One region of the Blautia sp. HCP3S3_G3 genome, then DNA from elsewhere that is predicted to be linked to it. Evidence: riboswitches for the same ligand, from Rfam matches in the RefSeq annotation. Region 1 holds a riboswitch; each other region holds the start of a gene.
The links. Region 1 has a riboswitch for thiamine pyrophosphate ahead of ACTNEW_RS01620 (thiamine-binding protein). Riboswitches for the same ligand answer to the same signal wherever they lie in the genome.
Positions count from the first base shown of each region.

Region 1 (3,278 bases):
TTGAAGATGTGAGTACGGAAATCCGGAAAAGAATTGAAGCTTTGTAAGAAAATAACTATGTACTGGAGGGTGAGGAAACAATGAATATGGAAGTATTTCGAGGCGTGATGATTCCGTTTATGGGAACTGCGCTGGGAGCAGCCTGTGTGCTGTTTATGAAAGGAAAACTGAATGTATCGGTACAGAGAGCGCTGACAGGATTTGCAGCCGGAGTAATGGTGGCGGCATCTGTCTGGAGTCTTCTGATTCCGGCTATGGAACAGGCAGAAACAATGGGAAGCTGGGCGTTTGTTCCGGCGGTTGCCGGTGTGTGGCTGGGAGTGCTGTTTTTGCTTTTGCTGGACCGGATTATTCCGCATTTACACCAGAGCAGTGAGGAGCCGGAAGGACCAAAATCGAGTCTAAAAAAAACAACCATGCTGGTACTGGCTGTTACCCTTCACAATATTCCGGAAGGTATGGCAGTCGGTGTTTTATATGCCGGATGGATGGCAGGAAATGATACGATCACAATGGCGGGAGCACTTGCATTATCCATTGGAATCGCGATTCAGAACTTCCCGGAGGGAGCGATTATCTCCATGCCTCTTCGGGCAGAAGGAATGAGTAAGCAGAAGGCTTTTTTACATGGAGCACTGTCTGGAATCGTAGAGCCGGTGGCTGCACTTCTTACAATGTGGGGTGCGAGTCTGATCGTTCCGATTCTTCCGTATCTTCTCAGTTTTGCAGCCGGTGCGATGCTGTATGTAGTAGTGGAAGAACTGATTCCGGAAATGTCAGTAGGGCATCATTCCAATCTGGGAACCGTCTTTTTTACTGTCGGTTTTACAGTGATGCTGGCGCTGGATGTGGCACTCGGGTAAGGATGTTTCTGGTTGATAACAACATAACATACAGACTGCATCGGGAGGCATAATTATAAGGGCGTGAGAAATAAAAAAAGGAGCAGGATGCAGATGTCTGGAATGAATGTTCAAACACGCTTTAAGAAAAAAAGATAGATATGTAAAAGAAAACAGGGTGAAATATATGGCAGAAAATAAGATAGGAAGTATGAGCGAAAATATGGCGGAAAATAAGACGGAAAATTCCACAGGAAATATGACAGATAAGATGGCAGAAATTAAGCCGTATGAACATAAAGTTCAGTATTATGAGACGGATCAGATGGGCATTGTACATCATTCCAACTATATCCGGTGGTTTGAGGAAGCGCGCACATACGTGCTGGAAGAGATAGGATTTGGCTACCGGGAGATGGAAGAATGCGGAGTAATGAGTCCTGTTCTGGAGGCAAATGCGGAGTACAAAACCATGACTCATTATTCAGACAGGGTACTGATTGATACGAAGGTAGTTGCTTATAATGGCATCCGGCTTCAGCTTGCTTATACAGTCAGAGACAAAGAAACAGGAGAAGTGCGCTGTACCGGATACACAAGACATTGTTTCCTAACTCCGGAGGGCAGACCGCTTTCCTTAAAACGTTCTTATCCGGAAATCCACAGGATTTTTGAAGGTTTGATGGAAATTTCCGATAAATTGTGACACACATCTGTCGGAAAGCAAGTTTCAAACACACTCTGGGAAAGTTTCAAGCACACTTTGGGAAAGTTTCAAACACACTCTGAGAAATATCAAACACTCTCCGGGAAATGTGCTGTCAAACGCACTTTGTGAAAATGTGCTTGACATTTTGTCCAGTCGTGGTAAAGTAGTTAATCAAATAATCATTTACAGGGGTGCTGGTGAAGACCGGCTGAGATAGATACCGTATTCGTATCGGACCCTACAACCTGATCTGGGTAATGCCAGCGGAGGGATGAGCGTCAGAAGCTCTGTAATGGATGAATCAGCTCCCGCGGTATCTGCCTTGCAGGAGCTTTTTTATTGTATGGAACAGGAACTGTTCTGCATTTTCCTGCGATATAAAAAGCCCTCCGGGCAGTGTTTTTTTCGCGGGCAAAGAAAAGGAGGAAACAAAATGAACGCAAGTGTAGCAATTCAGGTACTTCCTGAAGCAAAAGATGATGAAGAACTGATCCGTGTGGTAGATGAGGTGATTGCCTACATCAAAAGCACAGGGCTGAACTGTTATGTGGGACCTTTTGAGACTGCAATTGAAGGAGATTATGATGAATTGATGGACATCGTAAAAGAATGCCAGCACATCGCAATCAAAGCAGGAGCTCCTTCTGTAGCAGCTTATATCAAAGTCACCTATCGTCCGGAAGGAGAGGTGCTCACCATTGAGAAAAAAGTTTCAAAGCATCACCTCGAAGATTAATACGATTGCTGCGATTCTGATTCTCCTGATAATCTGGCAGACGGTATCGGCTCTTGGAATTGTTCCGGGCTACATGCTTCCGTCTCCGGTACAGGTAGTAAAAGCATTTATCCAGGAGTTTCCGCTTCTGATGGAAAATGCAAAAGTCACCCTTCTGGAAGCGTTTATCGGACTTGCCTGCGGTGTTTCATTTGGTTTTGTTATGGCAGTTCTGATGGACAGGTTTGAGGTGCTTTATAAGGCATTTTATCCGCTTGTCGTGCTGACTCAGACGATTCCGACAGTGGCTGTGGCACCGCTTCTGGTATTATGGTTCGGTTATGAAATGCTGCCGAAAATCATTCTGATCGTAATTGCCACATTCTTCCCTGTTACGGTGGGAGTTTTGGATGGATTCCGGAGTGCAGATAAGGATACCATGAATCTGCTGCGTTCCATGGGAGCTTCGGAATTTCAGATTTTCCGTTATGTGAAACTTCCGGGGTCTATGGGACAGTTTTTTGCAAGCCTTCGGATCTCCGTTGCATATTCTGTCGTAGGTGCGGTGATTTCTGAGTGGCTTGGTGGATTTTCAGGACTGGGAGTTTATATGACCAGGGTTAAAAAGGCATTTTCCTTTGACAAAATGTTCGCAGTAATTTTTTTAATTTCACTGATCAGTCTGCTTCTGATGAAGCTGGTGGATTTTTTACAGAAAAAATGTATGCCATGGGAGGATACAAAAAATGAATAAAAAGAAAATAATGGCAGCAGGAATGGCTGCAGCAATGACCGTTTCCATGATGAGTGCAGTTCCGGTTTATGCGGAAGAAGCAGAGACCGAGAAAATCACATTTGTTCTGGACTGGACTCCGAATACGAATCATACAGGACTCTATGTGGCTGAGAGTCAGGGATTTTTTGAAGAACAGGGCCTGGAAGTAGAAATTGTCCAGCCGCCGGAAGATGGTGCAGATGCTCTGGTAGCATCCGGAAAGGCACAGTTCGGTGT
Region 1 is NZ_JBQHXR010000001.1:370,715-373,992, forward strand. Features, by position in the region: gene ACTNEW_RS01600 (ATP-binding protein) at 1-47, shown strand, start outside; gene ACTNEW_RS01605 (ZIP family metal transporter) at 81-863, shown strand; gene ACTNEW_RS01610 (acyl-CoA thioesterase) at 1,114-1,548, shown strand; gene ACTNEW_RS01615 (hypothetical protein) at 1,556-1,768, shown strand; TPP riboswitch at 1,729-1,840, shown strand; gene ACTNEW_RS01620 (thiamine-binding protein) at 1,985-2,287, shown strand; gene ACTNEW_RS01625 (ABC transporter permease) at 2,250-3,020, shown strand; gene ACTNEW_RS01630 (ABC transporter substrate-binding protein) at 3,055-3,278, shown strand, end outside.

Region 2 (3,278 bases), on a different contig from region 1:
ATCTTCCATCCGGACATAGTCTGGAATTATGGGAGGACAGACCGGATTATATGGAAGAACTGACGGAAGCACTGGCAGGTCAGAAATTTGCCGGAACTGCTCCGGTAACCTTTGTCTGGAGTGTGATTCCCTATCGGACAGAATGGCGTTATGGGATGAAAGCACACAGATATATGCTGATGGATGCAGGACATGTTTGTGAGAATCTGTATCTTGCCTGTGAAGCAATTGGATGCGGAACCTGTGCAGTGGGAGCGTATAATCAGGATCTTCTGGATGATTTGCTTGGTTTCCCGGGAGGACCTTCCGGTGAAATGGATGATGAATTTGCAATCTATGTTGCTCCGGTTGGAAGAAAATAAATAGTATTTGACATATCCCCACGGACTTTTTTGGACCGATGCAGAGTATTAACACATTTTCTCTGGAAAATTGTGCTAATGTCAAGAAAATTGTTGAACATTAGCACAATGTGTAGAATCCGGAGGAAATATGAAGATTTACGATTATCAGGGAAAGAAGAATGTGAGTGGAGAACAGATCCGGAAATTTCGCAGAAAAAACAGACTATCCCAGAGTGAACTTGCAGCGAGACTGCAGGTGAAGGGAGTTGTAATGGAACGGGACAGCATCAGCAGAATTGAAAGCGGAATGCGTTTCGTGGCAGATTATGAACTGTATATTTTTGCAGAGGTTCTTGGAGTGGAAGTCGGAGAACTTCTGGAAATACAGGATAAGGAAAAATAGAAAAGCTGCAGGATAATATACGATGATGTATGTTATTCTGCATTTTTTATTTCCATGAAGAGATGAACCGCAATCGTTTTATTGCTTTTTTCATTATCTGGATTGGTATTGGATTTACGGTATATGAAAAAATCATGCTGATGCGTACAGCCGTATGCGGCGATTAGAAAGGAATATTGACTTGCCGCAGGGGGAGTGCTAAAATAGAAATAATTAAAAAAGGGGAGCTTGTGGAAGCAGGCTGAGAGTAAGCTGTATCGCTTTGACCCGTAACCTGATTTGGATAATGCCAACGTAGGGAGTTAATAAAGATTTCATTAACTGCAGTGTGTGATTTGGCATACTGCAGTTTTTTTTATATTACAGGAAAGCGCTCCGCATTTTCGTGTAATATAAAAAAACTCCGGGCGGGAGTGCACTGCAACGAAGAGGAAATATCATGATAAAAATTCCGGATAACCGGCAGTGATCAGAGCATGACTGCAGGCAATGATTGGTGAGTACCGGATTTTTATATAAAAATGAAGAATACAGAAATGTAAAAGGCAGATTGGGGGCACCACCTTCTGTCAGAAAAAAGGAGGACAAAACAATGTCAGATTACACAACACAGATGGGCGCCGCAAAACAGGGAATCATTACTCCACAGATGAAAATTGTAGCAGAGAAAGAACACTGGGATGCGGAAGAATTAAGAAAACTGATTGCAAAAGGAGAAGTCATCATTCCGTGCAATAAGAATCACAAAAGCCTGAGCCCCAGCGGCGTAGGCGCAAAACTGACGACAAAGATCAATGTAAATCTGGGTGTTTCCCGTGACTGGAAAGACGTCGATATGGAATATGAAAAAGTTCGTTCCGCAGTGGAAATGGGCGCAGAAGCGATTATGGATCTGAGCTCCTACGGTGATACCAGAAGTTTTCGCCGCAAGCTGACAGAAGAATGTCCGGCGATGATCGGAACCGTTCCTATTTATGATGCAGTTGTGTATTACCACAAAGCACTGGGCAAAATTACTTCAGAAGAGTGGATCGACATTGTGCGCATGCATGCGGAAGACGGCGTGGATTTTATGACTATCCACTGCGGTATGAACCGCGCTACTGCAGAGCGCTTTAAGAAAAACAAGAGACTGATGAATATTGTTTCCAGAGGCGGGTCCATTATGTTTGCATGGATGGAAATGACCGGAAAAGAGAATCCGTTCTATGAACATTATGATGAGATTCTGGATATCTGCAGAGAGTATGATATCACAATGAGCCTTGGAGATGCCTGCCGTCCGGGATGTCTTGCAGATGCCACAGATACTGCCCAGATTGAGGAGCTGATTACTCTTGGAGAACTGACAAAACGCGCATGGGAAAAAGATGTTCAGGTGATGATCGAAGGACCGGGACATATGCCGATGAACCAGATCGCAGCCAATATGGAAATCCAGAAGACACTCTGTCATGGTGCGCCGTTCTATGTACTTGGGCCTCTTGTAACAGATGTGGCACCGGGCTATGATCATATTACATCAGCCATCGGCGGAGCCATTGCGGCAGCTTCCGGTGCAGCATTTCTGTGCTATGTGACTCCTGCGGAACATCTTCGTCTGCCAAACGCAGCTGATGTAAAAGAAGGAATCATTGCAGCCAAGATTGCAGCTCATGCTGCAGATATTGCCAAGGGAATTCCGGGTGCAGCAGACTGGGACTATCAGATGAGTGAAGCCAGAAAACGTCTTGACTGGGAAGAAATGTTCCGTCTCAGTATGGATCCGGAGAAAGCAAGACGCTACCGTGCGGAGGCAAAACCGGAAAAAGAAGATACCTGCAGTATGTGCGGTAATTTCTGTGCTGTAAAGAATACCAACCGTATTCTGGATGGAGAAATCGTCACGATTTTTGATGAATGATATATAAGGAAGGAATCTGCTATGGAAATTGCGGAAATGCTGGATGAGATCAAACAAAAAGCTCTGTCTGATAAAAATCTGAGAAATGAATTTCTTGCTACCAGGGAGGATGCACATCCGGTTGCAGCATTTTGCAGAAAATGTCGGGAACTTGGGTATCCGGTCTATGATATGGATCTGATCAATGCCGGGGAGGAATTTTATGCGGCAATGAAGAGGAGCACTAACGGCGGCGGAGAGAATTCCCCTATGCTGGAAGGTGAAGATGATTTTTACGAATTGTTCTTTGCCGGCTTGGAAGACTGACGATTTCTTCTGTCATACATATAAGGGTAACTGCTTAAAAGGTCATGATTTTCCTGTTATTGTGGAAAATATGACCTTTTTTCGCGAAAATCAAATAAGAATATGTCCGATATTTTTCTGTATAAAATAAAAAAGTACATTTCATGTTCTTGAATTTTTTACACGTTTCTTGATTTTTTACTATGGAGAAAAAGTCTGCTGAAAACTAAAATAAAAGAATCAGGAACGATAACAAGTTATTATCAAATGTAAAGGAGAGGTAGAACATGAAAATGAGAAAACTTACAGCAATGGGATTAGCAGCAGTAATGGCAGCTTCCAT
Region 2 is NZ_JBQHXR010000007.1:86,679-89,956, reverse strand. Features, by position in the region: gene ACTNEW_RS08815 (SagB/ThcOx family dehydrogenase) at 1-362, shown strand, start outside; gene ACTNEW_RS08810 (helix-turn-helix domain-containing protein) at 493-747, shown strand; TPP riboswitch at 958-1,065, shown strand; gene thiC (phosphomethylpyrimidine synthase ThiC) at 1,340-2,650, shown strand; gene ACTNEW_RS08800 (hypothetical protein) at 2,672-2,956, shown strand; gene ACTNEW_RS08795 (ABC transporter substrate-binding protein) at 3,223-3,278, shown strand, end outside.
Region 2: it holds a riboswitch for thiamine pyrophosphate, as region 1 does, so the genes downstream of both, thiC (phosphomethylpyrimidine synthase ThiC) here and ACTNEW_RS01620 (thiamine-binding protein) in region 1, are expected to answer to the same signal.

Region 3 (3,278 bases), on a different contig from region 1:
GTCCAGAGCGTGTTTGAAAGTTGCTTTCCGACTTTTCAAACACGCTCTGGTACGTTATACACTTTATAAATCATTTTTTTCGTATTTGTCCCACACGCATCATTTCTTTAATCTGCGCCCTTTTCAAAAGGGATACCGCATCGATCAGTTCTGTACGGTAAGTACCTGTTCCGGCTCTCAATTCCCTTGTTCTCCTCCGGGCAATCTCCCCACAGATTCCCATGACCGTACAGGCAGCCGCGGCGGATTCCAGAGAACTCTCTATACTCAGGAATGCTCCAAGAAGAGAAGAAGCCATACATCCGGAACCGGTGATCCTGGACATCATCCTGCTTCCATTATGTACAGTATAAACCGTTTCTCCATCGGATATCACATCCGTTTCTCCGGAAGCAATCACAATCGTTCCGCGGTTTTGTGCAAGTGTCCGTACCACCTGCATGGTATTCTCAGGAACTCCTTCCTGAATCCGGTCCTCCATTGCCGCATCTACCCCGGCTGCTGTACGACTGCCGGTAACAAGTGCCCTGATTTCCGAAAGATTCCCCCGTATCACAGAGGGGTTTGCATGATTCATCAGTTCAAAGCAAAGACTTCTTCGATAAGAGGAACCAGATACTCCTACCGGATCAAGCACCACAGGATGACCGATTTCTACGGCTCTCTCTGCAGCTGCAAGCATGGCATCAAAGGATTCCGTGGCACCCAGATTGCACACCAGCGCCCGGCAGCCCTCTGTCACTTCTGCCGCTTCCAGAGGATGATGGGCCATAACAGGCGATGCTCCCGCTGCCAGAAGGATATTCGCACAATCGTTGACTGTGACCATGTTGGTGATACAGTGGATCACAGGCCGTTCTTCCTGTATTGCTGTCCAGAAATCACATATTTTTTCCGACGTAAGCTCCGCCATGTCTTCCCCATCCTTTCCTCTTCTGATGCACGTTATGAGTTCAGTTGTGCTTTCATATTTTCCAGTACACCCACATTTTTAAGGGCTAAGGTAATCACGACCGCAATCAGTGTACCGCCCACTGTACTGATCAGAAACGGTACCACAAAAGTAAATAATGCTGCACTCTCATTTCCAAGAATAAATGCAGAAATCGGATAGGAAAGCATTCCTCCGATAATTGCTGTTCCAAATACTTCTCCCACATAAGCGGCCGGAAGCGCTTTCATCTTTCTGTACAGAAATCCTGCAAGAAAGGCACCGCACATACTGCCCGGAAATGCAAGGAGTGTTCCCAGTCCCAGAAGATTCCGGATCAGACTGGCAATAAATGCTGCTGCAAGTGCCCACCATGGTCCCAGCAAAATGCCGCAGAGTACATTCACCAGATGCTGCACCGGCGCGCATTTGGAGCCGAATACAGGAATGGAAAATGTAGATCCAACGACTGCGATTGCTGCAAAAATTGCAGTCAGTGCGATTTTCTTTGTGTTTGAGTTCTTCATAATTTTTTCCTCTTTTCCTTATATTTCAGCGCCTTCACCGGTCATCCGGCGATTATGAATGCAGAATTCTCCGCATCATTTTTCCTATAGCGGCCCAAGGTGGTGCCCCCAATTTGCCGCTCGAAAGCGTAAAAAATGCGCCAAACACCAATTAAGGTATTCTGCGCAACAACTCCGCTTACTGTTTCCCTACGTTGGCATTATCCAAATCAGGTTATGGGTTAAAAGCTTCCGCTTTCTCTCAGCCCATTTCTATGAGCACCCCGTTTTTCATTCCTCATTATAACAAATCATCCGGGAATTGCAAGCCCCAAATTCCAAACCTGAAAATCCTACGATTCTGACCAGAAAAATCCCCCAAAAAAATTTTACTCCTGATGCCAGATTTCGATAATTTTACCCTGATACCAGGTTGCGAAAATTTCCTTGTTTTCCAGCCCCTGAAATGTTAGAATAAAGACTGACTCTGATTTAGAGCGTGTCTGAACATTCATTTCCGTCATCTGCACGCTCTGGCTCATCACTGGCTCATCATAAGTAATGTCTGTGCAGGCAGATATTTCCATAAAAAGTAGAAAGAAGGATACATACGATGCAATTTTCCAAAAGACTGGATTTGTTTGGAAATGAAATTTTTGCAGCCCTGAATAACCGGCGACTGGAACTGGAAGCCCAGGGCAGAAAAATTTATAACATGAGCGTGGGAACACCGGATTTCACCACGCCGGAACATATCAAAAAGGCGCTGATTGAAGCAGCTTCAGATGATGCCAACTGGAGATACAGTCTCCGCGATCTTCCGGAGCTTCTGGACGCCGTCTGCAGCTATTACCGGAAACGTTTCCAGGTGGAAATTACCCCGGATATGGTCATGTCTGTATACGGCAGCCAGGAGGGAATGGGACACCTTGGAATGACGCTCTGTGACGAGGGCGACACCGTACTTCTTCCTGATCCCTGCTATCCGGTATTTGCTGCCGGAAGTCTGCTGGGCGGTGCCGTTCCCTATTATTACCCGCTGACTGCAGAACATGACTTTCTTCCCTATGTAGAAGACATTCCGGAAGACGTTGCCCGGAAAGCCAAATACATGATCGTCTCCCTGCCTTCCAACCCGGTAGGAAGCATTGCGTCACCAGGACTCTACGAAGAAATTGTTGCGTTTGCAAAGAAATATGATATCCTGATCATTCATGACAATGCTTACAGTGATATTATTTTTGACGACGCATACGGCGGAAGTTTTCTTTCCACTCCCGGAGCACGGGAAGTTGGTGTAGAATTTTTCAGTCTCTCCAAATCATTTAATGTGACCGGTGCAAGAATCAGTTTTCTTGTCGGAAGACCTGACGTGATCGCTGCTCTTCGCAAACTTCGCAGCCAGATTGATTTCGGCATGTTCCTGCCTATCCAGAAGGCTGCCATTGCCGCATTAAACGGACCTCTGGAAAGTGTAAAGGACCAATGCCAGGACTACGAAAAACGCCGTGATGCCCTCTGTGACGGTCTTCGCAGCATTGGATGGGAACTCCCCAACGGCAAAGGCACCATGTTTGTATGGGCCAAAATCCCCGGCGGACGCACAGACAGCATGGAATTCTGCATGGAACTTATGGAAAAAGCAGGCGTCATCGTCACACCAGGAGCAAGTTTCGGTCCTCACGGAGAAGGTTATGTCCGCTTCGCACTGGTACTCCCTCCGGAAAAGATCCAAGAAGTGATCAAAGCCATCCGTGTCAGCGGAATCTGATAACAGACCGTACAGAAACACATACTTTACATACAAATTTCCTCAAAAAATCTTACAGGATACTGTCAGG
Region 3 is NZ_JBQHXR010000018.1:42,762-46,039, reverse strand. Features, by position in the region: gene thiM (hydroxyethylthiazole kinase) at 71-913, opposite strand; gene thiW (energy coupling factor transporter S component ThiW) at 946-1,458, opposite strand; TPP riboswitch at 1,627-1,734, opposite strand; gene ACTNEW_RS12805 (pyridoxal phosphate-dependent aminotransferase) at 2,051-3,208, shown strand.
Region 3: it holds a riboswitch for thiamine pyrophosphate, as region 1 does, so the genes downstream of both, thiW (energy coupling factor transporter S component ThiW) here and ACTNEW_RS01620 (thiamine-binding protein) in region 1, are expected to answer to the same signal.